Regions from separate parts of the Herbaspirillum sp. FG34 genome, predicted to be linked through region 1. Evidence: predicted binding sites of a transcription regulator. Region 1 holds the regulator's gene; each other region holds the start of a gene.
What was found. Region 1 encodes HrcA, which represses chaperone genes, less so after heat shock. Its sites were predicted from a motif close to TTAGCACTCNNNNNNNNNGAGTGCTAA; they were not measured.
Positions count from the first base shown of each region.

Region 2: groES (co-chaperone GroES) is a predicted target of HrcA. The motif match lies at 6,910-6,936, and genes of this name have one in related genera.
Region 3: rpoH (RNA polymerase sigma factor RpoH) is a predicted target of HrcA. The motif match lies at 4,461-4,487, and genes of this name have one in related genera.

Region 1 covers NZ_JBMDJS010000005.1:110,300-120,471, reverse strand. The annotation lists gene dnaK (molecular chaperone DnaK) at 1-1,493, opposite strand, end outside; gene grpE (nucleotide exchange factor GrpE) at 1,649-2,212, opposite strand; gene hemH (ferrochelatase) at 2,801-3,910, opposite strand; gene recN (DNA repair protein RecN) at 3,958-5,604, opposite strand; gene ACODSZ_RS08460 (NAD kinase) at 5,684-6,601, opposite strand; gene ACODSZ_RS08455 (HAD family hydrolase) at 6,638-7,366, shown strand; gene hrcA (heat-inducible transcriptional repressor HrcA) at 7,437-8,465, shown strand; gene fur (ferric iron uptake transcriptional regulator) at 8,584-9,009, opposite strand; gene ACODSZ_RS08440 (outer membrane protein assembly factor BamE) at 9,222-9,770, shown strand; gene dapB (4-hydroxy-tetrahydrodipicolinate reductase) at 9,807-10,172, shown strand, end outside.
Region 2 covers NZ_JBMDJS010000007.1:180,969-191,140, forward strand. The annotation lists gene ACODSZ_RS11405 (TonB-dependent receptor) at 1-984, opposite strand, end outside; gene ACODSZ_RS11410 (FecR domain-containing protein) at 1,090-2,073, opposite strand; gene ACODSZ_RS11415 (sigma-70 family RNA polymerase sigma factor) at 2,063-2,575, opposite strand; gene ACODSZ_RS11420 (branched-chain amino acid ABC transporter substrate-binding protein) at 2,744-3,889, opposite strand; gene ACODSZ_RS11425 (TonB-dependent receptor family protein) at 4,536-6,647, opposite strand; gene groES (co-chaperone GroES) at 7,053-7,343, shown strand; gene groL (chaperonin GroEL) at 7,486-9,135, shown strand; gene ACODSZ_RS11440 (porin) at 9,423-10,172, opposite strand, start outside.
Region 3 covers NZ_JBMDJS010000010.1:70,593-80,764, reverse strand. The annotation lists gene ACODSZ_RS14020 (M16 family metallopeptidase) at 1-103, opposite strand, end outside; gene ftsY (signal recognition particle-docking protein FtsY) at 273-1,430, shown strand; gene ACODSZ_RS14010 (cell division ATP-binding protein FtsE) at 1,435-2,127, shown strand; gene ftsX (permease-like cell division protein FtsX) at 2,124-3,047, shown strand; gene ACODSZ_RS14000 (hypothetical protein) at 3,073-4,017, opposite strand; gene rpoH (RNA polymerase sigma factor RpoH) at 4,646-5,545, shown strand; gene ACODSZ_RS13990 (SCO family protein) at 5,679-6,269, opposite strand; gene cyoE (heme o synthase) at 6,274-7,167, opposite strand; gene ACODSZ_RS13980 (COX15/CtaA family protein) at 7,164-8,300, opposite strand; gene ACODSZ_RS13975 (SCO family protein) at 8,345-8,977, opposite strand; gene ACODSZ_RS13970 (SURF1 family protein) at 8,964-9,680, opposite strand; gene ACODSZ_RS13965 (twin transmembrane helix small protein) at 9,790-9,990, shown strand; gene ACODSZ_RS13960 (cytochrome c oxidase subunit 3) at 10,072-10,172, opposite strand, start outside.

The DNA.
Region 1 (10,172 bases):
TTTTCCTTGCCGGTGGCCTTGTCCTTGGCGCCCACGTGCAGGATGCCGTTGGCGTCGATGTCGAAGGTCACTTCGATCTGCGGGGTGCCGCGCGGTGCCGGCGGGATGCCTTCCAGGTTGAATTCGCCCAGAGCCTTGTTGCCCACGGCCATTTCGCGCTCGCCCTGGTAGACCTTGATGGTTACGGCCGGCTGGTTGTCGTCGGCAGTGGAGAACACCTGGCTGAACTTGGTCGGGATGGTGGTGTTCTTCTTGATCATCTTGGTCATGACGCCGCCCATGGTTTCGATACCCAGCGAGAGCGGGGTCACGTCCAGCAGCAGCACGTCCTTGCGGTCGCCCGAGAGGACCGAACCCTGGATCGCGGCGCCCACGGCCACGGCTTCGTCGGGGTTCACGTCACGGCGCGGATCCTTGCCGAAGAATTCCTTGACCTTCTCGATGACCTTGGGCATGCGGGTCATGCCGCCGACCAGGATCACGTCGTCGATGTCGGAGACCTTCACGCCGGCATCCTTGATGGCGGTACGGCAGGGCTCGATGGTCTTGGAAATCAGTTCCTCGACCAGCGACTCCAGCTTGGCGCGGGTGATCTTCAGGTTCAGGTGGACCGGTGCGCCATTGGCCATGGCGATGTAGGGCTCGTTGATCTCGGTCTGTTGCGAGGACGACAGCTCGATCTTGGCGCGTTCGGCCGAGGCCTTGATGCGCTGCAGGGCGATGGCGTCCTTGGACAGGTCCAGGCCGTTGATCTTCTTGAATTCCTCGATGATGTAGTCGATCAGACGCTGGTCGAAGTCTTCGCCACCCAGGAAGGTGTCACCGTTGGTGGAGAGCACTTCGAACTGCTTTTCGCCATCGACGTCGGCGATTTCGATGATGGACACGTCGAAGGTACCGCCGCCCAGGTCATACACGGCGATCTTGCGGTCACCCTTTTCAGCCTTGTCCAGGCCGAAGGCCAGCGCGGCTGCGGTCGGCTCGTTGATGATGCGCTTGACGTCCAGGCCGGCGATGCGGCCGGCATCCTTGGTGGCCTGGCGCTGGGCGTCGTTGAAGTAGGCCGGGACCGTGATGACGGCTTCGGTGACTTCTTCGCCCAGGTAGTCTTCGGCGGTCTTTTTCATCTTGCGCAGCACTTCAGCAGAGATCTGCGGGGGTGCCAGCTTCTTGTCACGCACGCCGATCCAGGCGTCGCCGTTGTCGGCGGCCACGATCTGGTAGGGCATCAGGTTGATGTCCTTCTGCACTTCCTTCTCGGTGAACTTGCGACCGATCAGGCGCTTGGCGGCATAGATGGTGTTCTTGGGGTTGGTGACGGCCTGGCGCTTGGCGGGAGCGCCGACCAGGATTTCGCCGTCTTCCTGATACGCAATGATGGAAGGCGTGGTACGCGCGCCTTCGGAGTTCTCGATCACCTTGGGCTGGTTGCCTTCCATGACGGAAACGCAAGAGTTGGTGGTGCCCAGGTCAATACCAATGATTTTTCCCATGATTTTTCCTTCGTTCTTTCAGCCCTGGATGTCGGGCTACAGGTGTTTTGAATGGTTTGAATATGTGGAGGAAAGCCGGACTTTCAAGCGCCGAAACCACCGGGACAAGCAAAAATGATGCCTTTTGCGCTTGCCCTCTTGCGGCGCCGGTCCGCTTACTTTCCCTGGGCCACCGTCACCAGCGCCGGACGCAGCAGACGGTCGGAAATCATATAGCCTTTTTGCAGCACGGCCACCACGGTATTGGCTTCCTGCTCGGCCGGCACGGCCGAGACGGCCTGGTGCTTCATCGGGTCCAGCTTGTCGCCGGCCTGGGGGCTCACTTCCTGCAGCTTGTTCTTCTCGAAGGCCGAAGTCAGTTGCTTGAGGGTCATGTCCACGCCTTCCTTGAGCGATTCCAGCGAGGCGTTTTCGATCTTCAGGGCCATTTCCAGGCTGTCCTTGACCGCCAGCAGCGATTCGGCAAAGCCTTCGATGGCGAACTTGTGGGCCTTGGCGATGTCTTCCTGGGCACGACGGCGGATGTTCTCGCCTTCGGCACGGGCACGCAGGAAGGCGTCCTGCATCTCGGCAGCGCGGGCTTCGGCTGCCGCCAGCTTGTCTTCCAGCGTGGGCTCGGCAGCGGGAGCGGCCTGCTCGGCAGCAGGGGCCGCAGCGGCCTCAACAGCCGGGTTGTCTTGCTGGACGGATGGGGACTCCTGTTTTTCCATGTCTTGCATTCCTGAATTACCTCCAACAAATCAATGAGTTACGTGCGTGCGGCGGTCCGATGCAGGGCGCCGTCCACGATGGGATGCGGCACAAGTAAGGTATCTCCCTGCTTTTTCAAGGGCTTTTTGGCACTTTCCGGCGACTTTTTGCCTATTTCTGCGATTTCAAGAAGAAAAATGTTACGCGTGCTTACAGAAATTACGGACTCTGACTTCAAGTTAATTCGAGCCCGACCTAAACTGAATTCGAGTTCTCGCCCGCTGGGGCCAACTCGTTCGACGGCTTTACCACTTCCCCTCTCTTGTCGCGCCAACAAGGTGTCATCATGAAACTGCCACTGATTGCGGCCACCATTCTCGTCGCCCTGTACAGCCTGCTCGCTACCGCCTGGATCAGCTATACCCATCTGGTGGGTGAATACACGCTCTGAACGACTGCGCCAGCCCGGTTTTTTTCTTGTATGAACAATTTGGCCCGCCGCTACCCGGCAGGCTCATTGCCGGACAGGCAACAAAAGGCGTTCAGCCCGCTATTCTAGCAGGCTGACGTGATCAGGCCGCCGTTGCGCGCAGGCCGATATGAAGCTTCGTGAAAAATCAGCGATCCGCGCCGAGCGCCCTGGCGCGCTCGGCGGCAATGCGCTGCTGGTGCGCCAGCTCCTCGCGGGCGGCGGCGTTGCTCATGGTCGGCCAGCCGGCCAGATGCTGCTCGACCAGCTCCACCATGCCCTTGATCCAGGCCGGAGATTCATTCAGACAAGGGATGAAGTGAAATTCCTTGCCACCGGCGTGAAGGAAGTCTTCCTTGACCTCCATGGCGATTTCTTCCAGGGTTTCCAGGCAATCGCTGGTGAAACCGGGGCACATCACGTCGATGCGACGCACGCCCTGGCGGCCCAGTTCCTGAGCGGTCGGGGCGGTGTAGGGCTGCAGCCATTCTGCCTTGCCGAAACGCGACTGGAAGGTGACCTGATACTGATCCTCGGCCAGACCCAGCGATTGCGCCAGCAGGCGTGCGGTCTTGTAGCACTCGCAATGATAGGGATCACCCAGCATCAGCGTGCGCTTGGGCACGCCATGGAAGCTCATGAGCAGCTTGTCCGGCCGCCCGTGCAGGTCCCAGTGGTCCAGCACTGACTGGCGCAGCGCCTGGATATACGCATCCTGGTCGTGATAATTACGGATCAGGCGCAGCTCGGGAATGTTGCGCACCTGACGATAGTGATCGAAGACCGCATCGAAGATGGATGCCGTGGTCGTGCCCGAATATTGTGGATAGGCCGGCAGCACCAGAATGCGCGTACAGCCCTGCTCCTTCAACTGGTCCAGCACCTGCGGCAGGGAGGGCGTGCCATAGCGCATCGCATACACCACCTGCAGCTGATGATGTCCGCGCGCAGCCAGCTGCGCGCCCAGCGCCGTAGCCTGGGCCTGGGTATGCACGCGCAACGGAGAGCCTTCCTCGGTCCAGATGCTGGCGTATTTCTCGGCCGACTTGGACGAACGGAACGGCAGGATGATGCCGTTGAGAATGAACCACCACACCGCCCGCGGGATTTCCACCACACGTGGATCCGACAGGAACTGCTTGAGATAGCGCCGCAGCGCGCCAGCGTTGGGCGCGTCGGGTGTACCGAGGTTGACCAGCACCACGGCGGTGGAGGCCGGGCTGCCATGAGTGTAGGGAGGTTCTTTGCGGAAGGGCATGGTCGTTGAGCTTGATGTTCTTGATGTTCTTGTGAGGGCAGCCGCGATCAGGAAGCCAACAGCTCGCGCGCATGCTTGCGCGTAGTGGCCGTGATTTCCAGTCCGCCCAGCATGCGGGCGATTTCTTCCACGCGCGCCTTGGCGTCCAGCCCGTCGATGTCGGAGAGGGTCTTGCCCCCTTCGCTGCGCTTCTTGACCTGGTAGTGCTGGTTGGCCTGGCTGGCCACCTGCGGCAGGTGGGTCACGCACAACACCTGGCGTTCCTGGCCCAGGCGCTTCAAGAGCCGTCCGACCACTTCGGCCACGGCGCCGCCGATGCCGCTGTCGACTTCATCGAAGATCAGGGTCGGCACCGTAGTGGCGGCCGAGGCGATGACCGAGATGGCCAGCGAGATACGCGCCAGCTCACCGCCCGAGGCCACCTTGGCCAGTGCGCGCGGTGCCACGCCGGCGTGACCGGCCACCAGGAATTCGACCTGCTCCAGTCCGTAGGCGGCCGGCTCCACGGCATTGAGCGCGATCTCGAAACGTCCGCCGGCCATCGACAGATCCTGCATCGCCGCCGTGACCGCCTCGCCCAGCGCGGCAGCGGCCTTGGCGCGCGCCCCGGAGAGCTTCTGCGCCAGGGCAAGGTAAGCGTCCTTGAGCTTGTCTTCCTGCGCACGCAGGGCGTCGAGATCGCTGGCGTCGGCCAGTTGCTTCAATTGTTCGGAGAGCTTGCGGTGTTCCTCGGGCAATTCATCGGGCTGGACGTGGAATTTGCGGGCGGTCGAATGGATGGCTTCGAGGCGCTCTTCCACTGCCTGCAACCGTGCCGGATCAAGTTCGACCCGGCCCAGGTAATCATTGAGGGCATAGACCGCTTCCTGCAACTGGATCTGCGCCGGTTCCAGGGCATCGAGCACGGGCTTCAGGGCGGTATCGACATCGACCAGCTTGCTCAGCTTCTGCGTGATCGAGGACAGCTGCGAGAGGATGGGGGACTCCGATTCCGAGATCACCCCCAGCGCTTCCTGCGCGCCGCCGATGAGCGCAGCGGCATGTGAGAGACGGCTGTGCTCGGTGCTGATGTCGGCCCATTCGCCGGGCTTGACGGCCAGCTTGTGCAGCTCGGCCACCTGCCACTCCAGGCGTTCACGCTCCAGCAAGACATTGCGCGCATCCTGTTCGAACTGTTCACGCTGACGCGCCAGGGCGCGCCAGGTCTTGTAGGCGGTGGCCACTTCGCGCGCAGGTTCCAGCAGACCGGCCTGGCTGTCCAGCAACTGGCGCTGGGCATCGGCCTTCATCAGCGACTGGTGCGCATGCTGGCCGTGGATATCCACCAGCATCTCGCCGACTTCGCGCAATTGCGCGGCGGTGGCGGCGCTGCCATTGATGTAGGCCTTGCTGCGGCCGGCATTGTCGATTACCCGGCGCAGCAGCACGCCGTCGTGCTCGCCGGTGAATTCGTGTTCGTCCAGCCAGGCCATGACTTCCGGCGTGGCGGTGAAGTCGGCGCTCACGTCTGCCTTGGCCGCCCCCTCGCGCACCACGCTGGGGTCGCCCCGTCCGCCCATGGCCAGCGCCAGGGCATCGATGAGGATGGATTTGCCGGCGCCGGTTTCGCCGGTGAAGACGGAAAATCCGCGCGCGAATTCGAGCTCGATGGCATCGACAATCACGAAGTCGCGAATCGTTAAGGTACGCAGCATGGTGGTCTCGCAGCGGGTTGGACGAACAGGCCAGGGGTGCCATGCAGACCGGCACACGCCGGCCGGGACAATGGCGCGCTTATTGTAAACGGCCTTCTATCGACGGGTATTCATTCCAGTGCAGCTTCTCGCGCAGGGTGTCGAAATAGCTCCAGCCCTCGGGATGCAGGAAGGTGATCTTGTGCGCCGAGCGGCGGATCACGATGCGGTCGCCATGCAGCACGCTGGTGAGCGACTGCATGTCGAAGTTGGCGCTGACCTCGCGTCCGGCCACAACCTGGATGACGATCTCGCAGGAATCCGACAGGGTGATGGGACGGTTGGACAGCGAATGCGGTGAAATCGGCACCATCACGATGCCATGCAGACTGGGATGCAGAATCGGTCCGCCGGCCGACAGGGCATAGGCCGTGGAACCCGTGGGCGTGGCCACGATGAGACCATCGGAACGCTGGTTGTACATGAAGCGGCCATCGACCTCCACCCGCAGCTCGACCATGCCGGAGGTGGAGCCACGCGCCACCACCACGTCGTTCAGAGCCAGCGCGCGGAAGATCTCGCTACCCTCGCGGTAGACCCTTGCTTCCAGCAGCGAACGCGACTCGGCTTCGACCTTGCCTTCCAGCATGTCGGCCAGAGCCGGTATCATGCGGTCCTGGGCAATATCGGTGATGAAGCCGAGCCGCCCCTGGTTGATGCCGATCAGCGGTACGTTGTACGGAGCCAATTGGCGCGCAATGCCGAGCATGGTGCCGTCGCCGCCGACCACGATGGCCACGTCGGCCTGCTGTCCGATCTGCTCGGGCGTCAGGCTGTCATAGCCTTGCAGGGCGATGTTCTCGGCGGTCTCGGACTCGAAGACCACGGTGTGGCCATGCGACTCCAGGAACACGGCGATGTCCGACAAGATCTGCGCGATGCCGACGGCCTGGAACTTGCCGACGATGGCGACGGTTTTGGGTACGGCTGCCTGAACGGGTAATTTGATGGGCCACATGCTGCGGATTAGACCATAATTTGAGATGACATTGTAATGAAACCAAGCGCTTCCCCCCTGCCCTCCTCGCCTGCGCCCTCCTCCATTGAGGCGGTGCTGTTCGATCTCGACGATACCCTGTGGGCCATCGAACCGGTGCTGGTACGCGCCGAAGGCCTGCTCTACGACTGGCTGCGCGAGCATGCGCCCGCCGTGGTGGCGGCCCATACGATTGCCAGCCTGCGCGAACGCCGCATGGCCTTGATGAAGACCGATCCCATGTATCGCATCGACCTCTGGAAGCTGCGCCATACGGCGCTGTCCGAGGTCTTCCGCGAGCATGACGTGGACCTGGCGCTGGTCGACCCGGCCATGGCCGTATTCTCCGAGGCGCGCAGCACGGTGGCGCTGTTCGATGACGTGGAACCGGCGCTGCTGCGCATGAGGGGACGGCTGACGCTGGGCTCGGTCTCCAACGGCTTTGCCGACCTGGATCGCATCGGCCTGGCCGGTCACTTCGGCGTCTCGATTGCCGCGCACCGCTTCGGCCGCGCCAAGCCCGACCCGGCCATCTTCCATGCCGCCTGCGAAGCGTTGCAGGTTGCCCCGGCGGCCACTGTCTACGTGGGCGACGACCCGCTGCTGGACGTACAGGGCGCACAGCAGGCCGGCCTGCGGGCGGTGTGGATGAACCGTTTTGAGCGCACGCTGCCGGCAGGCATCACGCCGGACGCCATCTGCCGCGACCTGCATGAGCTGCATGACTGGCTGCAAACGCAGGCCTGATTCTTCGTACAATGTCCCCCAGGACGGAGTCGCCGTCACATTTGGCGGATATGCCGCTAGAATATGCCCCATGCAACTCGATAACCGCGCCCGCACACTTTTGAAGGCCCTGGTCGAACGGTACATCGCCGACGGCCAGCCTGTGGGCTCGCGCGCCCTGTCGAAACTGTCCGGTCTGGAACTGTCCCCGGCGACCATCCGCAACATCATGGCCGATCTCGAAGAGATGGGCTTCGTCGCCAGCCCGCACACCTCGGCCGGGCGTGTGCCCACGCCGCGCGGCTATCGCATGTTCGTCGATACCCTGCTCACCGTCGAGGCCATCGACGAAAGCGCCCTCGAAGGCCGCCTGCAGTCGCGCCTGCAGCACAGCGGCTCGTCCCAGAAGATCATCACCAATGCGGCCCAGGTGCTGTCCTCGCTGTCGCAGTTCGCCGGTGTGGTAATGACTCCCAAGCGCGAATCGGCGTTCCAGCAGATCGAATTTCTGCGGCTGTCGGAAAAGCGCATCCTGCTGGTCATCGTCGACCAGGGTGGCGATGTGCAGAACCGCATGCTCTTGACCGAGGTCGATTACACCCCCAGCCAATTGACCCAGGCCGCCAACTACATCAACCAGCATTACGCCGGCCAAAGCTTCGACCAGGTGCGTGTGCATCTGCAGGGCGAGCTGCGCCAGCTGCGCGACGACATGACCACGCTCATGCAGGCCGCCGTCGAAGCCGGCAGCGACGCCATGAGCGAAGAGGCAGACAACAGCGTGGTCATCTCCGGCGAGCGCAACCTGCTGTCGGTGACCGACCTGTCCTCCAACATGAATTCGCTGCGCCGCCTCTTCGACATGTTCGAACAGAAGACCGGGCTGTTGCAGCTGCTGGATGTCTCCAGCAAGGCCACCGGCGTACAGATCTTCATCGGCGGCGAATCCCAGCTGGTACCGATGGACGACATGAGCATCGTCACCGCGCCCTACGAGGTCAACGGCCGCATCGTCGGCACCCTGGGCGTGATCGGGCCGACCCGCATGGCATATGAAAGGGTCATTCCCATCGTCGACATCACCGCCAAACTGCTCTCCAGCGCGCTGAGCCAGCACTGAGCCCGGCCAGCACAACCATCCCGCCAGAACGCAAAAAAGCCACGTGCGACCACACGTGGCTTTTTGCATTTTGCTTCACGCTGCCTTGCTCAAATCGAGCCAGGAAGCGATGGCGGGCTTATTTCTTCACTTTCTTGCAGTTTTTGCAATGACCGTAGAGGGCCAGGGCGTGGTCGGCGATCTCGAAACCATGCTCCTGGGCAATCTTGATCTGGCGCTTTTCGATCTCGGCGTCGAAGAATTCCTCGACCTTGCCGCAATCCAGGCAGACCAGGTGATCGTGGTGCGAGCCTTCGTTGAGTTCGAAGACGGCCTTGCCGGTTTCGAAGTGATTGCGCTGGAGCAGGCCGGCCTGCTCGAACTGGGTCAGCACACGGTACACGGTGGCCAGACCCACGTCCAGGTTGTCGGAGAGCAATTGTTTGTAGACGTCTTCGGCGCTGAGGTGGCGCACCGAAGTGTTCTGGAAGATCTCAAGGATCTTCAGGCGCGGCAGGGTCGCCTTCAGGCCGCTGGCCTTCAGTTCGGATGGATTGTTCGGCATGGTAGAGTGGGTTCCCGGGGTTTACTGGTCTCGAACAGGCGCGGCGGTCCACTGGGAAGACCTGGCGGACCGTTCCGGCGGGGCGGTGGGGAACGCCCTTTTACACCCGGAACGCACTCATGCCTATTTAAGAAGTAAGTTCTAGCTTATCATATAGTGCTTTAGGCTCATGGCTCAACCCGGTTGAAATCTTTATGCGCATGCTTTCCCGAATGAAGTCCCGTCATCACACCGCTGCCCTCGGCCTGTTGGCCGCACTGGCCGTCACGCTGGCCGGCTGTTCCTCGACCAAGGCGCCGGAACAGGCGGCGCCCACCGATACCTCGGGCGTGAAGGTGACCGGCAAGAGCAACAGCCTGTTCGGCTTCCTCAAGCCCTATCGCATCGACATCCAGCAGGGCAACTTCGTCTCCAAGGAAATGGTGGCGCAACTGCGCCCGGGCCTGACCCGCGACCAGGTGCGCTTCGTGCTGGGTACGCCGTTGCTGACCGACATGTTCCACAGCAACCGCTGGGATTACGACTTCCGCCTGGCCAAGGGCAATGGCGAGATCATGACCAGCCGCGTCTCGGTGTTCTTCAAGGATGACCTGCTGGATCACGTCGAAGGCGGCCAGAACCTGCCCACCGAAAGTGAATACCTGACCCTGATCACCGATGCCAAGGTCGGTTCCAAGGCCAGCTTCACTGACAAACCCAAGGATGAGAGCGAGATCAAGCCGGCCTCGCCGGTGGCGCCTTCCTCGGCCACCAACAAGTAAGCCCTGTCTCCTGCACTTCCTTCTTCCGAGTTTCACATGACTGCATTGAATATCGCGGTGACCGGCGCCTCCGGGCGCATGGGCCGCATGCTGATCGAAGCCATCCTCAACGCCGAGGATCTCAAGCTCTCCGGCGCCCTCGATACGCCCACCTCAGCGGCCATCGGCACCGATGCCGGCCTGTTCCTGGGCAAAACCACGGGCGTGATCATTGAATCGGACCTGGCACGCGGCCTGGCCGGGGCTGACGTACTGATCGACTTCACCCGTCCGGAAGGCACCCTCAAGCACCTCGAATACTGCGCCGCCCATGGCGTGAAGGTCGTCATCGGCACCACCGGCTTCGAAGCCGAAGGCAAAGCGGCCATCGCCGAATTCGCCAAGCGCACCGCCATCATGGCC
Region 2 (10,172 bases), on a different contig from region 1:
CGAGCCCATGCTCTGCTGCTGATTGCTGCCGGACAGGCCGGTATTGCCATCGGCATAGAGGGCATTGACGCGGATGCCCCACTCCTGCTGCTCGCCGAAGCGACGTCCGAGGTCGGCCTTCACGCCGAACTGCGAATTGGAGAGATAGGTGGCCGTGACGCTGGAGACCGGATCTTCATGTGCCCGCTTGGGGATCAGGTTGACCGCCCCGCCGACCCCGCCGGCCGGCCCCATGCCATACATCAGCGTTCCCGGCCCTTTGAGTACTTCGATGCGCTCGACCATGGAAATGGGCATGCGTGTAAGCGGCACCATGCCGTAGAGTCCGTTGAAGGCCACGTCATTGGCCGACATGGTGAAACCGCGAATCTGGTAGCTGTCGCCGAAACCGCCATTGCCATTGGTGTTGCGCACCGAGGCATCGTTGGTGATGACGTCACCGATGGCGCGCGCCTGCACATCCTCGATACCTTGCGAGGTGTAGTTGGTGGTGCTGAAGGGCGTGTCCATGACGCTGGCCGTGCCCAGCACGCCCAGGCTGCCGCCACGCGCCACCAGGCCACCGGCATAGGGCGCGGTGGGGTCGGCGCTTTCGGTGATGGTGACGGTGGGCAGGACGGCATTGGCATTGCTGCCGGTGATGCCTGCGGGGGCCATCACGGTGTAGCTGCCATCGGCATTGCGGATGGCTTGCAGGGGCGTGCCGGCCAGCAGCGCGGCAAAGCCTTCGGCCACGGTATAGCGGCCGGAGAGCCCCTTGCTCTGGCGCTCGCGCGTGAGGGCCGGATCGAAGGACAGCAGCACGCCGGCACGGCGGGCGAAACTGTTGAGGCTCGGGTCCAACGGCCCGGCGGGGATGTCGTAGCTCTGGCGTTGGGTGTCGGTGGCTTGCGCCTGAACAGCCGCCATGGGGCTGGCCAAAGCGGCCAGTATCGCCAGTCGGGACAAGGTCGGACGCGAGGGGAAGCAGGTTCGGATGGTCATGGATCTCGTTGGGTGATTAGCTGAAGAGGACTTGCTCTCTGGTAAACCGAACGAGATCCAAAAACCTGCAGAAAAAAATGAAAATGATTTACGCCAATGCCTGCATCAGGTGGCATCCCGTGGTCGCAAGGTGATCCAGTAGTCCGTGAAGGAATCGACCCGCACCGGCAAGGTCCGGGCGATCGCGGCCAGGATGCGGGCGGGCTGGTCGAGCGGAAACACGCCTGAGATCGGCAGGCTGGCGACCGCAGGATCGCAGCGCAGCCTGCCAGGCAGGCTGCGCTCCAGCTCGGCCACGAGTTGGCCCAGGGGCATGTGATCGGCGATGATGACGCCTTCGATCCAGGCGCTGGCCTGCTCATTGGCCGGGGCGAGACCGCCGACCAGTCCTTGCGCATCGAACAGCCCCTGTTGCCCGGCGTCCACGCGTACCGCCGCGTGCTCATCATGAGCACGGAATTCCACCGCGCCCTCATAAACAGCCAGGCGCATGCCCTCCTGCGCATCACGCAACTGGAAGCGCGTGCCCAGCGCGCGCGCCTGGCCCAGTCGGGTCTGCACCAGCAAGGGCCGATAGGGGCGATCACGTTCATGTCCCGTGCTGATGAGCACTTCGCCGCGATACAGGTGCAGCAGGCGCCGCTGCTGGTCGTAATCCGCATCCACGGCGGTGGCGCTGTTGAGTTCCAGCACGGTGCCGTCGGCCAGCACCACGCGGCGCCGTTCACCGGTGCCGGTAGTGTACCCGGCCATCCACGCCTGCCATGGCGCCAGGCGCGCAGCGCTGGTGGCCAGCAGCCCGGCACCGATCGTCATGCACAGGGTCTTGAGGGCGAAGCGGCGGTTGTGGCGGGTACGGGCAGGACTGGCGCCGATGCTGCCGTGGGCCAGGGTCGCGGGCAGCGTGGCGATCCGTTCGCTGAGGCACTGCAGGCGCTGCCAGGCCAGCTCGTGCTGCGGGCATTGAGCCCGCCAGCGGCGGCAGGCTTGCTGGTCGTGGTCGGTGGCGCTGCCCGATTGCAGTCTGACCATCCAGTCGATGGCGGCCATGACGATGTCCTCGCTCGGCGGGCTGATGTCAGCGGCCATACTGCAGGCGGTAACAGGCGGTGAAGGCGCGCCTCATGTATTGCTGCACCGAACTGAGCGAGACCTGCAGACGGGTCGCGATCTCGGCATAGCCCAGGCCATCTAACTGGGACAGCAGGAAGGCACTGCGCACCTTGGGGGGGAGCGCGGCCAGCATGGCGTCGACTTCGTTGAGGGTTTCCAGCACCAGCAGTTGCGCTTCGGGCGAAGGCAGATGCTCGGGCGGCATCTGCGCAAGCATCTCCAGGAAGGCCGCTTCCAGCGCACAGCGGCGGAAATGGTCGATCATCAGGCCGCGGGCGATGGTGGCCAGCAGCGCGCGGACTTCATCGAGGGTGAAGTCGCGGCGCTCCACCATCATCTTGACGAAGGTATCCTGGGCCAGGTCGGCGGCCAGGTCGGCATTGTCGGTGCGACGGCGCAGCCACCCCAGCAGCCACCGGTGATGCCCGGTGTAGATGCCAGCGATGTCTTGATGACGGGAAGATGCAAGGTCGGCCATGACCGCAAGAAAATGAATGAGAACGTGTCTCATTATAATCTTGAAATGCGCTGACGGGGCGGCCTGGTTTTTGGTCGATATGAAACAAAAAGCCCCGGCACCAGGGCCGGGGCTTGTCACAGCGGCTTCATCCGGTTCCGTCATGGAACCGGATGTGAAGCTTGTTGCTTACTTCACCACGCTCAGCAGGGTACGCTTGCCACCCTTGTAGGTGTACAGGGTCAGGGTGCCGTTGAGGATGTCGCCCTTGGAGTCGAAGGCGATTTCACCGGTCACACCCTTGTGGTGGATCTTGGCCAGGAACGGCAGGTAGACCTTGGGATCCGACGAGCCAGCCTGCTGCATGGCATCAGCCAGGGTCATCAGCGCATCGTAGGTGTACGGTGCGTAGATCACGACGTCCTGGTTGAACTTCTTCTTGTAGGCTGCCTTGAAGTCTTCCAGCGGCTTCTTGCCGGCTTCGGTCACGCCACCGGCTTCGGCGCAGACCACTTCGCTGTCCTTCAGGCCGGCACCGGCCAGGGCCGGCAGTTCGGTGGTGCAGATACCGTCACCGCCCATGAACTTGGCCGAGATACCCAGCTGGTCCATCTGGCGCAGCATCGGGCCGGCCACGGCATCCATGCCGCCGAAGAAGACCAGATCCGGCTTCTTGGACTTGACCGAGGTCAGGATGGCGTTGAAGTCGGTGGCCTTGTCGGTGGTGTACTGGGTTGCCACGATGGTGGCACCGGCAGCCATTGCGCTCTTGCGGAATTCTTCGGCCACGCCTTGACCGTAGGCGGTGCGGTCGTCGATGACGGCCACGCTCTTGCCCTTGAGCTCATTGACGGCATAGCGGCCCAGCACGCCACCAAGCTGACCATCGTTGGCCACCACGCGGAAGGCGGTGTTGAAGCCCTGTTGGGTGTACTTGGGGTTGGTGGCCGACGGCGAGATCTGCGGGATGCCGGCGTCATAGTAGATCTTGGAAGCCGGGATGGTGGTGCCGGAGTTCATGTGACCGACCACGCCCTTGACCTTGGCATCGACCAGGGCCTGAGCCACGGTGGTGGCTTGCTTCGGATCGGAAGCGTCATCCTGGGCCACCAGCTGGAAGGTGACCTTCTTGCCGGCGATCATGAAACCCTTGGCGTTGAGTTCGTCCACGGCCATGCGGGCGCCGTTTTCGTTGTCCTTGCCGATGTGCGCGTTGGGACCGGTCAGGGGAGCGACGTGACCGATCTTGATGACTTCTTGTGCTTGCGCAGCCCCTGCGAATGCGAACGCTGCCACCAGTGCCGTAGCGACAGGAATCATTTTGATTTTTTGCATGAATTGCTCCTATTACTTCCAATGAAAGATTGAAAACGCAGTTCGTTGTGCCATTTGTTATGTGCACTGACCGATCCTGAGCGCCATGTGGACGGTGCCATGATCGGAAAGCGCCGCAGCGCCTCCCAGTCGCTGACCGGTTCTTGCTTGCGGACTCTGCTACTGCAAAAAACGAGCCATGCCTTGCAGCATCTCGACTCGGGCGCTTTCCGCATGGTCATCCCCGGTTAAAAAGGGACGGAGCCACAGCAGGCAAGCGGCCCGGCCAAAGCGCCAGGCCAGGCGGGGCAGCTCCTCCGATACACCGCCCCGCCGGGCAGAATACACCGTAATGGTGCGGCTGGGAGAGCGAGTTCCGTGCCAACGCGGTTGTTCATTCATATCGCACGTTTTATGCACTTTTTTGAATCGAAATGCGAAGGAGCGCACCAATAAGGGTGGGCGACCGGAAGAAAACTGCACTTGAAACTCAGGCAGACCACCCCGGAAACCTCAGTCCATGCGCAAATGATCCTGCAAAATGAGAATTTTCATTCATTTGCCGCAAATTCCGGCCTTGATGCGCTGATCGCACCCGTCAGTGAGGGGCCGCCATCAGGAACCTTCCATGGCGGCCCGTTCACGACGCGTCTTTCGCAGGCGCTGATCAGAATGCGTAACGCCCCTGCACGTACAAGGTACGCGGCGCGCCCACCAGCTTGCCAGGATTGCCGTCCACGGTACGGGTGAAGTAGCGGTGATCGGTCAGGTTGTTGATGCCGGCGGTGACATCAAGCCCCTTCCTGCCTGGCACCTTCCAGCTTGCCTGGGCATGCCAGAGGCGGAAACCCGGGATTTCCCCGAGGCTGCCGTCGGTGCTTTCGGCCAGGGTGTTGGCTTCATCGGCGAACTGTCGGCTCTGGTGCGTCGTCGACAGGCTCACACCCCATGGGCCGGACTTGAAGCGGGCGCCAAGCGTATCGGTCGTACGGGCATAGAACGGCAGGTCCTTGCCGGGGTTGCTGCCCGACTTCTGCAGGGCCCGGGTGTAGGTGTAGTTGGCAAAGACCGACCAGCCCTGCAACGGACCTTGCTGGTCAAAGGTATAGTCCGCTGCCAGTTCGATGCCATCATGCCGGGTCTTGCCGATGTTGCGGAAGACACTGGGATTGGTTCCCTGGACGGACACGATCTGGTTGTCAAAATCGAGGTGGAACAGCGTCGCTTCGGCAGACGCCTGCGCACTCTTCCAGCGCGCGCCCGCTTCCATTGTCCTGGCCAGCTCCGGAGAGAGCGGATTGGCCGAGGACATGGTGTTGAGTTGCGAATTCTGCACCACGCCGAAGGAGGTGTTGTAATTGCTGAACAAGGTCAGTTGCCCGGTCAGCAGGTAGGCCACATTGATGGAGGGCAGCGGCTTGTTGCTGCCGGTCTCGTAGGATGCCTTTTTATTCACGTCAACTCGGGTCGACCTGACGTGCTCGAAGCGCAGACCCGGGGTGATGCGCCACTGGCCGAAGGCGATCTTGTCGTCGATATAGCCGGCGTGGGCATCGGTACTGTTGCGGAACTGGGCAAATCCGCTCAGTGCGCCGGTGCGCACTGACTCGTTATGGAGGTTGTCGTCGCCACGCTCGCGGACATGGCGATAGCCGACCGTGACATCGTGCGTGACGCTGCCCCAGGCAAGGCGATGCGTATAGCGTGGCTCGATGCCCAGGGTTTCGTAGTTGCGCGGTTGATGCGAGAGCTGCACCCGGGCGGCATTGATCAAGGTACTTTGGCGGGTGGCCTGGTTGAAATAGCTACGGATCTCGAACTCCTGATGGTCCGATATCGTGTTGAGGTAACCCAGGTCGAAGCCTTTTCGGGTGCCGCTCCAGTTGTCGCGCGGGCGTGTGTTCTGGAACGGATCGGCGGCGTACTGCGCCGTGGTCAGCCCGCCCGGCGTGCGACTCATCACGTCGTAGTAGTTGAGCTTGGCGTAGAGTTCGGCGCTCGGCGAGAGGGCGTAACGCATCTTCAGCGCAAAATCATTGAGGTGCTCGTCACTCTTGTCGCGCCATCCGCGGCCATCCTGCCCCGAGTAAAGAAAGGCCATGCCGATGCCGTTGTCGTTTTGGCCGCCGGCGAAGGCCGTGGTCTGCGTATTGCCCCCACCCTGACCGTAACTGTTGTAACGCACCGAGGCATCGCCGGAGATGCCAGTGGTTGCCGGGATGGAGCGCGTCTTGAAGTTGATGACGCCACCCACGTTCTGCGGCCCGAAGCGCACGGCCCCGCCACCGCGGACGATGTCGATGGATTCGATGTTGTTCAGACTCAGTGGTGCGAAGGACAGTTGCGGCTGTCCATAGGGCGCCACCGCCATCGGAATGCCGTCCAGCAGGATGGTGGAGCGCGGCGAGAAGCGCCCGGTCAGTCCCCGCACGCCAATGTTGAGGGCGATGGCGCTGCCTGCCGTGCCGGCGTTGTCGCTGGACTGCACGCCGGGGATGCGGCGCATCACATCGCCGATGCTGATGGCGCCCGTGCTGTCGATCTCCTGCTTCTTGACCACGGTGCGCGCCCCCGGATAGGTCTTCACGCTACTCTCCAGACCGGTGCCGAGCCAGTCGCCACTGACCTGGATGGGCTCCAGGCCGGACTGCACCTGGGCCGCGGCCGGCTGCTGTGCCAGGCTTGCCAGTGGCCAGCCGAGCATGGCCAGCGAGACGAGGGTTGAGGTGGCGATGCGTAGATCGTGCGCAAAAAGCAAAGTGGCCTGACTAGTCTTCATAACATTTCGGTCCAATAAAAATATTGGCGAACCTCCGCCGTTTATTTCTTGTTTCTTGTTGAAAAAGGGAATCTTTCGGGCAGACACCCGAAAGGAGGCGGAATAGTAATGATTCGTATTAAGTCGTGCGCATTTTTCGGGGCGTTTGATAATTATTCTGATTAAGCCTCGAATTTCTTTGAGCTCCGGAGCGCCCTGCGGCAGCGGAAAACGTCCGGCATGGCCATCGACGCCTTGAAAATTCCCCGCCCCATCCCTATACTTAGCACTCGTCACGGCAGAGTGCTAACAGCACCGCCGGACGCAATCCCCTTTTTCTTGCGGTGAGGTTTGCTGCATTTGGAAGAAAACCGTTGCAGGCTACGCCGCAATCAATGCTAACTTATTGAAAATTAAGGAGTTCTCATGAATCTTCGCCCTTTGCACGATCGCGTTATCGTCAAGCGCCTCGACCAGGAAACCAAGACTGCTTCCGGTATCGTTCTGCCTGACGCAGCGACCGAAAAGCCGGACCAAGGCGAAGTCCTGGCCGTCGGCAACGGCAAGATCCTGGAAGATGGCAAGGTCCGTCAACTGGCCGTGAAGGTCGGCGACCGCGTTCTGTTCGGCAAGTACTCCGGCCAGGCCGTGAAGGTCGATGGCCAGGAACTGCTGGTCATGCGCGAAGAAGACCTGTTCGCCGTCGTCGAGAAGTAATTCGGCATCCGGCCTTCCTTTTCCTTCTATATAGATAGAGAAAATCTGAAGGCCTGCGGCAGCAAGACAGCAGCCGGCGCCCCTGAAATTTCAGTCGCGCGCCAGGCTATATGAACTGAACCGAATTTCTGGAGAATCCAACATGGCAGCAAAGCAAGTTATTTTCGGCGATGAAGCACGCGCCAAGGTCGTCAACGGCGTCAACATCCTGGCCAATGCAGTCAAGGTCACCCTGGGTCCCAAGGGCCGCAACGTCGTGCTCGAGCGCAGCTTCGGCGCCCCGACCGTGACCAAGGACGGCGTTTCCGTCGCCAAGGAAATCGAACTGAAGGACAAGCTGGAAAACATGGGTGCCCAGCTGGTCAAGGAAGTCGCTTCCAAGACCTCCGACAACGCCGGTGACGGTACCACCACCGCCACCGTGCTGGCGCAAGCCATCGTGCGCGAAGGCTTCAAGTACGTCGCCGCCGGCTTCAACCCGACCGACCTGAAGCGCGGTATCGACAAGGCTGTCACCGCCATCGTCGGCGAAGTGAAGAACCTGGCCAAGCCCACCACCACCTCCAAGGAAATCGCTCAAGTCGGCTCGATCTCGGCCAACTCCGACGCGGACATCGGCGACATCATCGCCAAGGCCATGGAAAAGGTCGGCAAGGAAGGCGTCATCACCGTCGAAGACGGCAAGTCGCTGGAAAACGAACTGGACATCGTCGAAGGTATGCAGTTCGACCGCGGCTACCTGTCGCCGTACTTCATCAACAACCAAGAGAAGCAGATCGTCGCCCTGGACAATCCCTTCATCCTGCTGTTCGACAAGAAGATCTCCAACATCCGTGACCTGCTGCCGGTGCTGGAACAAGTCGCCAAGGCTGGCCGTCCGCTGCTGATCGTGGCTGAAGACGTCGAAGGCGAAGCCCTGGCTACCCTGGTGGTCAACAACATCCGTGGCATCCTGAAGACTGCTGCCGTCAAGGCTCCTGGCTTCGGCGACCGCCGCAAGGCCATGCTGGAAGACATCGCCATCCTGACCGGCGGCCAAGTGATCGCCGAAGAAGTCGGCCTGACCCTGGAAAAGGCTACCCTGGCTGAACTGGGCCAAGCCAAGCGCGTTGAAATCGGCAAGGAAAACACCACCATCATCGACGGCAACGGCGAAGCCGCTGGCATCGAAGCACGCGTGGCAATGATCCGCACCCAGATCGGCGAAGCCACCTCCGACTACGACCGTGAAAAGCTGCAAGAGCGCGTGGCCAAGCTGGCTGGCGGTGTTGCACTGATCAAGGTTGGCGCTGCCACCGAAGTCGAAATGAAGGAAAAGAAGGCCCGCGTCGAAGACGCCCTGCACGCTACCCGCGCTGCTGTTGAAGAAGGCGTCGTGCCTGGCGGTGGCGTGGCCCTGCTGCGCGCTCGCGCCAACGTCAAGGATCTGAAGGGCGACAATCCTGACCAGGAAGCCGGTATCAAGATCGTGCTGCGCGCCATCGAAGAACCGCTGCGCCAGATCGTCTTCAACGCCGGCGACGAGCCGTCGGTGGTGGTGAACAAGGTGCTGGAAGGTTCGGGCAACTTCGGCTACAACGCTTCCAACGGCACCTACGGTGACCTGGTGGAACTGGGCGTGCTGGATCCGGCCAAGGTGACCCGTTCGGCCCTGCAGAACGCTGCCTCCGTGGCCAGCCTGATCCTGACCACCGACGCCCTGGTGGCCGAAGTGGCAGAAGACAAGCCGGCCGGCATGCCTGGCGGCATGGGTGGTATGGGCGGCATGGGCGGCATGGACGGCATGATGTAATTGGCCTTCCGGCTGCGGGCCATGCGCTGCATGGCCTGTGCTGCAAGTGAAAAACCCGCATCAGCAATGATGCGGGTTTTTTCTTGCCCTGCGCTCGGACCGGCTCCCTTGCGCCATCACCAAAACGATGCCAGGGCCCTTGCGTACCCGCGCTGTCAGGAAAGCCGCTCAGCGCACACTGCGCCGGCACCATGTGTCGTGCCGCAACGAGGTATAAAAAAAACCCGCATCCTTGCGGATGCGGGCCAAACATCGGGCTCCCACGAGCCCGGATGCAGTGCCAGATCTTAGAAGCTGTGGATCAGGCCGGCGTTGATGCCGGTCTGGCTGCGGTCCAGACCAGGGACGCGTTCCTTGCCCAGGCCGACGCTGTACATGTCGGACGAACGCAGGTTGCGTACGACGGCATAGGTGCTGGTGCGCTTGGACAGGTCATACTTGGCGCCCAGGTTGACCTGCAGCAGGCGGCCATCGGCGCTGCCGATGAACCTGGCGCGGGTGTACTGCAGGCTGCTGATCAGCGACAGAGACGGCGCGACGCGGTAGTTCACACCGATATCCAGCGTACTGCTGGAACGGTTGTTGGCACCGCCGATGACGTAGTGACCGGTGCTGTCCATCGTGTACTTCGGCTGGGGATTACGGCCCTTGGGATGTGCCAGCGAGGCGAAGCTGTAGTCATGCTTCGGATTGTTGGCGATCTCCGACGGTACCTTCCCCAGCGGCAGCGCCACGTGCGAATAGGAACCGTAGACCCTGGCCGCACCGAAGTCGTAGGCCGCAGCCAGCGTCCAGGTCTTCAGGCAGGTATCACCGGCACGGTCCTTGCCAACCACCTCGCCCTTGCAAGCCGCAGGACCGTTGACATCACTGGAGCTTGCGCCCAACTTGCTCTGGAAATAACCCAGACCGATGTTCAGCGGACCATTGGCGTAGGTACCACCCAGGCCGAAGGACTGGCCGGCGCCGGTGCTGCCGGCTGTCTCGCCGAAGCCGTAGATGACGCTACCGGTGAAACCGTTGAAGTTCGGGGTGTT
Region 3 (10,172 bases), on a different contig from region 1:
CCAGCACGAACTCTTGCGCCGGCGCGGCCCGCACCTGCGTCGCCGTGGTGGCGAGCAGGCTCAACAGGGCGGTGGCCAGGAGGGCTCGGATCTTCAATTTCATGGGCTGTGCTCTGATAAAATGCTGGATTCATTGACCCTGGCGGCCATGCGCGGGGCTTGTGGAAGGGCAATTGTAACCTGTCCACTGCGGTTGTCAGGGCAGCCACGCGCCTGCCGTCCCGCCCTGCCCCGCCCCGGCCGCAGCTACCATCCAGCCTATCCGCCATCCGATGTTCAGTTTCTTCAAGAGAAAACCCAAACCGGAAGCGCAACCCGCGCTGCCGCCCGAGGCCCAGGCCGAGCCCGCACCCGCGCCGCAACCGGTCGTGCCCCCTCCCGTCACGGCTGCCCCTGTCATCCCCCCTGTCGTTACGGCCCCTGTCGTGGCGCCCGAACCCGCGCCGCAAGCGCTGGCCGCGCCAGAGCCTGTTGTGCAAGAGCAGGCCGAGGAAGTCGAGATCGTGGCCGCTCCGGAGCCTGCCCCTGAGGCCAAGCGCTCCTGGCTGTCGCGCCTCAAGGCGGGGCTATCCAAGACGTCGAGCAATCTGACCACGCTGTTCGTGGGTGCGCGCATTGATGAAGATTTGTACGAAGAGCTGGAATCGGCCCTGCTGATGTCGGACGCCGGGGTCGAGGCCACCCGCTGGCTGCTGGACGAACTGAAGAAAAAGGTCAAAAACGAGCGCCTGACCGAAGCCGCCCAGGTGCGTACCGCCTTGCGCGCCCTGCTCATCGACCTGCTGCAACCCCTGCAGCGGCCGCTGGTGCTGGGTCGCGAGAAGCCGCTGGTGATGATGATTGCCGGTGTCAACGGCGCCGGCAAGACCACCACCATCGGCAAGCTGGCGCTGCACCTGCAGGCGCATGGTCAGTCGGTATTGCTGGCCGCCGGCGACACCTTCCGCGCCGCCGCCCGCGAGCAGCTGGCGGTCTGGGGCGAGCGCAACAACGTCCAGGTGATCGCCCAGGAATCCGGCGATCCGGCCGCCGTGGCCTATGACTCGGTGCACTCGGCACAAGCGCGCGGCACCCATGTGGTGATGGTCGACACCGCTGGTCGCCTGCCCACGCAACTGCACCTGATGGATGAACTCAAGAAGATCAAACGGGTCATTGCCAAGGCGATGAACTCGGCGCCGCACGAAGTGCTGCTGGTCATCGACGGCAATACCGGCCAGAACGCCCTGGCCCAGGTCAAGGCCTTCGATGATGCGCTGGGGCTGACCGGCCTGGTGGTGACCAAGCTGGATGGCACGGCCAAGGGCGGCATCCTGGCCGCCATCGCCAAGACCCGCCCGGTGCCGCTGTATTTCATCGGCGTGGGCGAGCAGATCGAAGATCTGCAGGCCTTCAACGCCACCGAATTCGTCGATGCCCTCCTGAGTTGAACCGATGATTGAATTTACCCGGGTTTCCAAGCAATACGCGCGCGAGGTCTATGCCCTGCGCGACATTACGTTGTCGGTGAAGAAGGGCGAATTGATCTTCCTGGCCGGCCCTTCCGGCGCCGGCAAATCCACCCTGCTGAAGATGATCGCGGCCATCGAGCGGCCCACCTCGGGCAAGCTCACCGTCAGCGGGACCGACATCGTGGGGCTCAAGCCTTCCGGGCTGCCCTATCTGCGACGCAACCTGGGCCTGATCTTCCAGCAACAGAAACTGTTGCTGGACCGCAATCTGCTGGCCAACGTGATGCTGCCGCTGATCGTGACCGGTTCTTCCCGCCCGGACGCCGAAAAGCGCGCCCGCGCCGCGCTGGACAAGGTCGATCTGCTGGACAAGGCGCGCTGCGAACCGCTGGAGCTCTCCGGGGGCGAGCAGCAGCGGGTGGCCATTGCGCGCGCCATCGTCAACCGACCGCAGATCATCCTGGCCGACGAACCCACCGCCAACCTGGATCGCGCCAATGCCAACAAGGTGCTGGCGGCCTTGAAATCCTTCCACGGAGTGGGCGTGACCTGCCTGATTTCGACCCACGACGAGACTTTTCTCACCGGTGCCGACCGCATCGTCTATCTGGACCGTGGCCGCATCGTCGATGGCTGGCACAACGGCGTCGCCAATCCCGTGGAGGTATCGTCATGAACTGGCTCGGACAGCATCTTGCCGCCATCGCCGATGCGCTGCGCCACCTGCTGCGCTCGCCCGGCAATTTCGTGCTCAACGTGCTGGTGGTCTCGATTGCGCTGGCGCTGCCCTTTGCGGGCCTGTCGGCCCTGGAAAATGTGCGGCCGATCTCGGACCAGATGTCGGTGGAGCCGGAGATCAGCCTCTTCATGAAGCCCGATGCCAGCCGCGAGGCTGCCCTGGCGGTGGGCAAGACCATCAGTCAGGTGTTGAAGGACAGCAATACCAACGGCAAGGTCGAGTTCATCCCGCGCGAGAAGGCGTTCGATGCCTTGAAGAGCAAGACCGGGCTGGCCGACGTGCTCAACACGCTGGGCAGCAATCCGCTACCGGACGGCTATGTGGTGCGCCTGCCGGGCTTCGAGAACGCCATGAATGCCACCCGCGTGGATGACATTGCCCAGCAGCTGAAGAAGCAGCCGGGCGTGGATACCGTGCAGATCGATTCCGAATGGGTCAAGCGGCTGGCGGCGCTGCTGCGCATCCTGCGGCTGGTACTGCTGTTCCTGGGGATGACGCTGGGTGCGGTGGTGGTGGCGGTGGTGTTCAACACCATCCGTCTGCAGGTGATGACGCAGCGCGACGAAATCGAGGTCTCGCGCTTGTTCGGGGCGACCAATTCCTTCATCTATCGTCCGTTCTACTACACCGGCGCCTTGCTGGGTCTGTGTGCGGGTCTGGTGGCGCTGGGGCTGGTGGTGGCGGCGCAGCAGCCGCTCAATGCAGCCATTCTGGACTTTGCCCACCTCTATGCCTCGGAATTCCAGCTGGCCCTGCCCAGCCCCATGGCCATCGGCCTGCTGCTGGCCGCCAGCGGCTTGCTGGGCTTGTTCGGGGCGATGCTGTCGGTACGCAGGCAGTTGGCCAGGAAGGCTTGAGGTGCAAGGGCTCTCGTTGCACCGATCAGAAGAAATAACGCGTGATGTCACGTCGGACGCGAGACAGGGTACGCTTGCCCTTGGTCATGCGATGCTTGCCATGGCCGGGCGGTGTTGCACTGTCCAGCACTAGCCGATAGGTGCCGGCACCGCCGGCGCAACGACGATAGATCGCCAGTGCCTGCCGGTCGAGCAAGGCCTGCAATGACCACCAGTGGTCGCTCTTGCGCAAGTGCAGAGAGATCACCGGGTCGATCCAGCCGGCAAACCAGAACAGGTTATCGACGAGTAGACGCAGGCTGTTGACGGTTTGCCTGGGCCGACGCGGGATAAGACCCAGGACGCCAAAACGGTCGAATTCAGGAATCGTCCAGATGGCGTCGTGGTGCCCGATGCGGTTGCGTACGTCGCGTATCCGCTTGAGCAGAGCGACCACCCGCTTCCTGAACGCAGCACTGTCATAGGGGAAAGCCTGCGTATCTGGCGCATGCGGAAAGACTGCCGCCAGGATCGCCGCCTGCAACCCTGCTGGCTGCGCGTGATGCGCGAGCGCGCCGATGAGCACCTCCCAGAATCCAAAGGGCAATGTCGCCACCACGTCATCCGGGGTGACGACATGGGCAGATGGTTTCCTGCCTTTGACTTTGTCGATCGCACAGACCACATCATCACGGGATCTCGAACTCAGTTTGTGCACCGGCGGCAGCATCGGAGGAGCGGCGGGATTGACGGCGTGCGCCGGATTCGGTCTGGGCATCATCCAGCCAAAGGAATCGCGCGCGCCGTAATGACGCGACAACGCACCGTGCACGGCATTGCGCAGCGATACCTCGACATCGGCCAGCAGCGGCAACATGCCAGCGGCAACCGCCTGGGTCCAGGCATAACATCCGAGCGTATCGCCGTGCGAAGTCGTGAGGAAGAAGCGCTGGAGAGTGGACAAGCGAGCTGCAGTGAGGTGTTTCAGCATGCCGTGAGCCGGTTGAAAGTGAAGTGCGTCGGGTGCTATACTCGCCGCCATAGAGACAGGGGTTTTCCAGGCAATTGGTCGTGCCCCTGTAAATTGAGGACAAAGCCCGCTGTTGCGGGCTTTGGACTTTCTGGCGAGAAATTCTATCGGGCCAGCCCATCGCCAACAATAAACTTGCCCTCCCCGCGTCTTCTAAACAGCAGCAAGCTCGTCAGATGACGAGCTGCCATCGGGCCAATGCCCGTTCCTGTCGTCCTGGCAGGTCTGCCGCGTCCGTTTGTCTTCATCTTGCGCGCTGCAAAAAAGTGTTACAAGTTTCTGGCCTCCTTTTGACCCCGATCGCAACTTTTGTCGCCCAAAGGCGACTAATATAAAGGGAATGGAATGCAATGATTGGCTGAAAAGCAATAGGATTGCACTATTGACCCATCACCATCATGCTATTAGCACTCCGGGGTGACGAGTGCTAGAATACCTTATCGAATTGCTCCAGTTTTCGTGGAGCACTGCATCAAACAGTACCGGCCCGCGTGGCCGCACCAGGGAAGTCGGGAACATCGCCCCTGGTCACCGAAGCCTCTGCTTCCTACCGTTTCAACCGTTTCCGCAAAGGAACCAAGGAGAATCCATGAAATCTGCGTCTGCACAAACTGCACTCATGCCTGCCGAGTCCAATGCACTCGCGCTGGGTTTTTCCGGCAGCCTGGGCAACATCGACGCGTACATCTCGGCAGTGAACCGCCTGCCCATGCTGACCCACGAGGAAGAGGTCAAGCTGGCGCGTGACCTGCGTGAAAAGAACGACCTGGGCGCGGCCCAGAAAATGGTGTTGTCACACCTGCGTCTGGTGGTGTCGATCGCCCGAGGCTATCTGGGCTACGGCCTGCCGCATGCCGACCTGATCCAGGAAGGCAACATCGGCCTGATGAAGGCCGTCAAGCGCTTCGACCCGGCCCAGAACGTGCGCCTGGTGTCCTATGCCATGCACTGGATCAAGGCCGAGATCCACGAGTACATCCTGAAGAACTGGCGTCTGGTGAAGGTCGCCACCACCAAGGCCCAGCGCAAGCTGTTCTTCAACCTGCGCAGCCACAAGGAAGGTCTGGACGCGATGACCCCGGCCCAGGTGGAGGCCCTGGCCAAGACCCTGGACGTCAAGCGCGAGGAAGTCATCGAGATGGAAACCCGTCTCTCCGGTCGCGATATCGCCTTGGAGTCGCCCACCGATGACGACGATGACAAGTTCGCGCCCATCGCCTACCTGTCCTCCGACAATTCGGAACCGACCCGCGTGATCGAGGCCAAGCAGTACGACCGCCTGCAGTCCGAAGGCCTGGAAGCCGCCCTGTCCAAGCTGGATGACCGCTCGCGCCGTATCGTCGAAGCCCGCTGGCTGGCCAATGACGATGGCTCGGGTGCGACCCTGCATGAGCTGGCCGACGAGTTCGGCGTCTCGGCCGAACGTATCCGCCAGATCGAGGCAGTGGCGCTGAAGAAGATGAAGACCGCGCTGCAGGCTTACTCCTGATCGATTCTTCGATTCTTCAGACCGGTTCAGCAGCACCAACAAGAAAGGCGCCCTCGGGCGCCTTTCTTTTCATCCAAACGATTTATATCGTTTATCTCTTTTTTATCCCTTTTTTATCCCTTTTCCCGCAGCATCACGAGAGCAGCAGCTTGATGTCATGCGCCAGCGTCTGCGGACCCTGGCCGTGCTTGACGAACAGCCGGATATGGCCCTGCGGATCGAAGACGTAGCTGCCGGCGGTGTGGTCCATGGTATAGCTGCCCGGCTGCTTGCCCGGCACCTTCTGGTAGAACACCTTGAATTCCTTGGCCACCTTCTCGGTCTGTTGCAGGTCACCACGCAGTCCGAGGAAGCGCTTGTCGAAGGCAGGCACGTATTGCGCCAGTACTTCCTGGGTATCGCGCTCGGGGTCAACGGTGACGAACAGGACCTGCACGCGGTCCGCATCCGGACCCAGTTCCTTCATCACGTTGGACATCTCCACCATGGTGGTCGGACAGACGTCCGGACATTGGGTATAGCCGAAGAACATCACCACCACCTTGCCCTTGAAATCGGCCAGGGTGCGCGGCTTGCCGGTGTGGTCGGTGAGCGCGAAATCGCGCGCATAGTCCAGCCCGGTGACATCGGTATTGTTGAACTTCAGTTCAGGTTTGGAGGGCCCGCAAGCCGCCAGCAGCGTCGCGCAAGCGGCCAGCAGCAGCGCCGAGAAGAATCTTTTCATGAGGTCAGAAACTGCGGAACAGGAAGTAATGGTCCACCAGCAACACCGCAAACAGGATGGACAGATAGATGATGGAATAGGCAAAGGCCTTGCGCGCGATCAGGTCGGTGTAGTGACGGTAGATCTGCCACGAGTACCAAAAGAAGATCGCCCCCAGCACAATGGCCGAGCCCAGGTAGATCAGCCCGCTCATGCCGATGGCAAAGGGCAGCATGCTCACCGCCAGCAGTGCGATGGTGTACATGAGGATATGCAGCTTGGTCACCTCCATGCCATGCGTGATGGGCAGCATCGGCAGGCCGGACTTGGCGTAGTCGTCGCGGCGGTACATAGCCAGCGCCCAGAAATGCGGCGGGGTCCAGATGAAGATGATCATCACCAGCACCCAGGCCTGCATCGGCACGTCATTGGCCATGGCCGCCCAGCCCAGCGCGGGCGGCATGGCACCGGCCAGGCCGCCGATGACGATGTTCTGCGAGGTCGCCGGTTTCAAGATGATGGTGTAGATGATGGCGTAGCCGACGAAGGTGGCGAAGGTCAGCCACATGGTCAGCGGATTGACCAGGTTGTACAGCACCCACATGCCCAGGCCGCCCAGCACGCCGGAGAACACCAGGGTCTGGCCCACCGTGATCTCGCCGCGCGCCATCGGACGGCGGGCGGTGCGGGCCATGCGCGAATCGATCTCGCGCTCGACCAGGCAGTTGATGGCGAAGGCCGCACCGGCCAGGAGCCAGATCCCCAAGGTGCCGAAGACGACCTTGCGCCAGTCCGGCAGATCGGGCGTGGAGAGGAACATGCCGATCACGGCACAGAACACCGCCAGCTGCGTCACACGCGGCTTGGTCAGTGCCCAGTACTGGGCGATGCGGTTGGGTTGGGCGGTCAATGTGGTCATGGCGTGACGGGCCGGGCGGATGCTGGTGGAGCAGCGGCGGCCAGGCCGGAGGGTGCGTAACGGACCTTGTAGTTTAACATGACCATCAGGATGACCAGCAGCGCCGCGCCGCCGTTATGCAGCACGGCAATGGCCAGCGGCCAGTTCAGATAGATGGTCGCCAGTCCAGTACAGAGCTGCAAACCCAGCACCGTCAGCATCCAGCGGCCGGTCTTGCGCAAGCCCTCCTCGCGCAGCGCCCGGTGTGCCAGCCATACAACATACAAGATGACGACAAAGGCAAAACTGCGATGCACCCAATGGATGGCGGTCAGCGCTTCGACCGGCAGGTAATCGCCGGAGGCCGTCATGCCAAGGTGGCGCCAGAGCGTGAAGCCATGTTCGAAATCCATGTCCGGCACCAGCTTGCCATTGCACAGCGGGAAGTCGGAGCAGGCCAGCGCCGCGTAATTGGTGCTGACCCAGCCGCCCAGCGCGATCTGCAAGCCCAGCAGCGCGGCCCCCACGGTGGCCGGCACGATCAGTGCGCGTCCGCCCGCCGAGACCGCTGCATGCGGCTCCTGCCGCGCTGCCAGCCAGGTCAGCATGGCCAGCAGAGTCAGTCCGAGCAGCAGATGCGTGGTGACGATGATCGGCTGCAGCTTCATGGTCACGGTCCAGGCACCGAAGGCCCCCTGCAGGCAGACGAAGCCCAGCAGCGCCGTCGGGAACCACGGACGGAACTGCAGTTCGGTCTTGCCCGAGCGCATCCAGCGCCGCCACGCCACCACCATCAGCACGATGATGAGGAAACCCACGGCCATGGCGAAATAGCGATGGATCATCTCGATCCAGGCCTTGGCCCAGGTCACCGGACCAAAGGGCATGGCCTCTTCTGCGGCATTGATGTGTTCATGCGCCAGGAGCGGATTGGCGTGGCTGTAACAGCCCGGCCAGTCAGGGCAGCCCAGGCCCGAATCGGTCAGGCGCGTGAAGGCGCCGAACATGATCAGGTCGAAGGTAAAGAACAGCGTCACCCACACCAGCTTGCGGTATTTGTTGACCACACCCTGGGCGCGCCACACCAGCGCCAGCGGAATCAGGGCGACCACGAGCCCGGTCAGGCCCAGTTGTATCAGCGTCGTTGCATTCATCTTGAGTCAAACTTGCGTCACCACACACTCGCCTCCACGCGGCATCAGCCGATGGAGGAAGCGCGCAGCAACTTGGAAATGTCCTTCTTCATCTTGCCGGGGTCGGGGTCCTTGGGGAAGCGCATCATCAGGTTGCCCAGCGGGTCGATCAGATAGATGTGGTCGCGCGCCGAGGTCCCGGCATCGACCGGCAACCAGGACTGCAATTTGCCGGCGTCAACCCGAAGGATATCGGTTCCGTCGAATTCGCGCAGGAGCAGGGTCGCAATCGGTACGCGGTCGGTGACCAGCCACACCCGTTCGATGCGGTCCATTTCCTTGCCTTGCATGAGCCGCAGCTGGCGCATGGTCAGCAGTTTGTTCTGGCAGGGCTCGTCGCAGTCGCCGCCATCGACCTGCAGCATCACCCACTTGCCCTTGTAATCCTGCAGCCGGGCCGGGCCGCCATCAATGGCGCTGCTGCCGAGATCGGGGATGGGATACTGGCGTGGATCGATCAGCGCGCCATAGTTGTTGCGGCTCTGCGGCTTGATCACGTAATAGGTCAGATAGGAAGCGATCAGCGGTGCGGCGCACACGGCCAGCACCGCCAGCATCTTCCAGCGGCCGCTGCGGCGACGACGCGCCTCGTCCTGGGCGGTGGCTTGAGGCGATTGCGAAATATCAGGCTTTGTCATGACGACCACGTTTGAATCCTGTCACGATGAAAAAAAGAAGGGCCATCCCCGCCAGCGCATACCACTGCACGGCATAGCCACGATGACGATCGATGCCCAGCGAAGGGGCCGGCCAGTCGCGCACCAGGGTGTCGCCTGCCGCCCCGCCCTGCTCGATCACCAGCGGTGCCAGCGGCAGGCCGCTGGCCTTGGCCAGGGCCGGCAGATCCAGATTTTGCAGGATGGCTTGAGGACGCGGTGCATCGGCTGTTCCCAGTTGCAGGACATGCCCGGCATCCCGGCGCAGGATGCCGTCCACCTCGGTCACGCCCGACGGAGGCGGCACCTGCGGCACACGGGTGCGCTCGGCCGCATCACGCGGCGCCCAGCCACGCACCACGACCACGGCTTGCGTACTGTGCTCGGGCTGGAACAGCGTGAGCACATGGAAGCCCACGGCGCCGTTGTAGGGGCGGTTCTCCAGGTAGAGCGTCCACTGCGGGAGGAAGCGGCCGCGCAGGCGGATGTGGCGGAACTCCGCATCGCCTGCATCGGCAGGCAGCGCCACCAGGGGCGCCTGGCTGCCACGCGCCTGCATGCGCTGCTGCAGCGCCAGTTTTTCTTCGGCACGATGGGTCTGCCACTGGCCCAGTGCAAACCCGGCGGCAGCCACGATCAGCGTGGCGCAAAACGGAATGAGGCGAAAAACGAATCGGGTCGGCATCGATGAAGTTTGGCCTTACAATGAAGCGCACACGGGACAAGAAAAATCACATACACACCAGCGTCGCAGCATACCGCATGCACGCCTTCGGAGACAGGATTGCATCCTCATGAAAATCGTCGTCGCCATCGCCTTCATCCTGATCCTGGCCAGCCTGGCCTCGGCACTGATCTTTCTCATGCGCGACAAGGGCCGCAGCAACCGCACCGTCCAGGCGCTCACCTTGCGGGTCGGCTTCTCGGTGGCGCTGTTCCTCTTCATCCTGCTGAGCTACAAGCTGGGCTGGATACAGCCGACCGGCATCCGCTGAGCTCCTCCCCACGCATCGTACGCATCGCATAAAAAAGCCGCACCGAGGTGCGGCTTTGTCATTGCAGAAGGCGTGCCCGCCTTACAACCAGTACACCACCACATACAGCCCCAGCCACACCACGTCCACGAAGTGCCAGTACCAGGCCGCGCCTTCGAAGGCGAAGTGATGGGTGGGCGTGA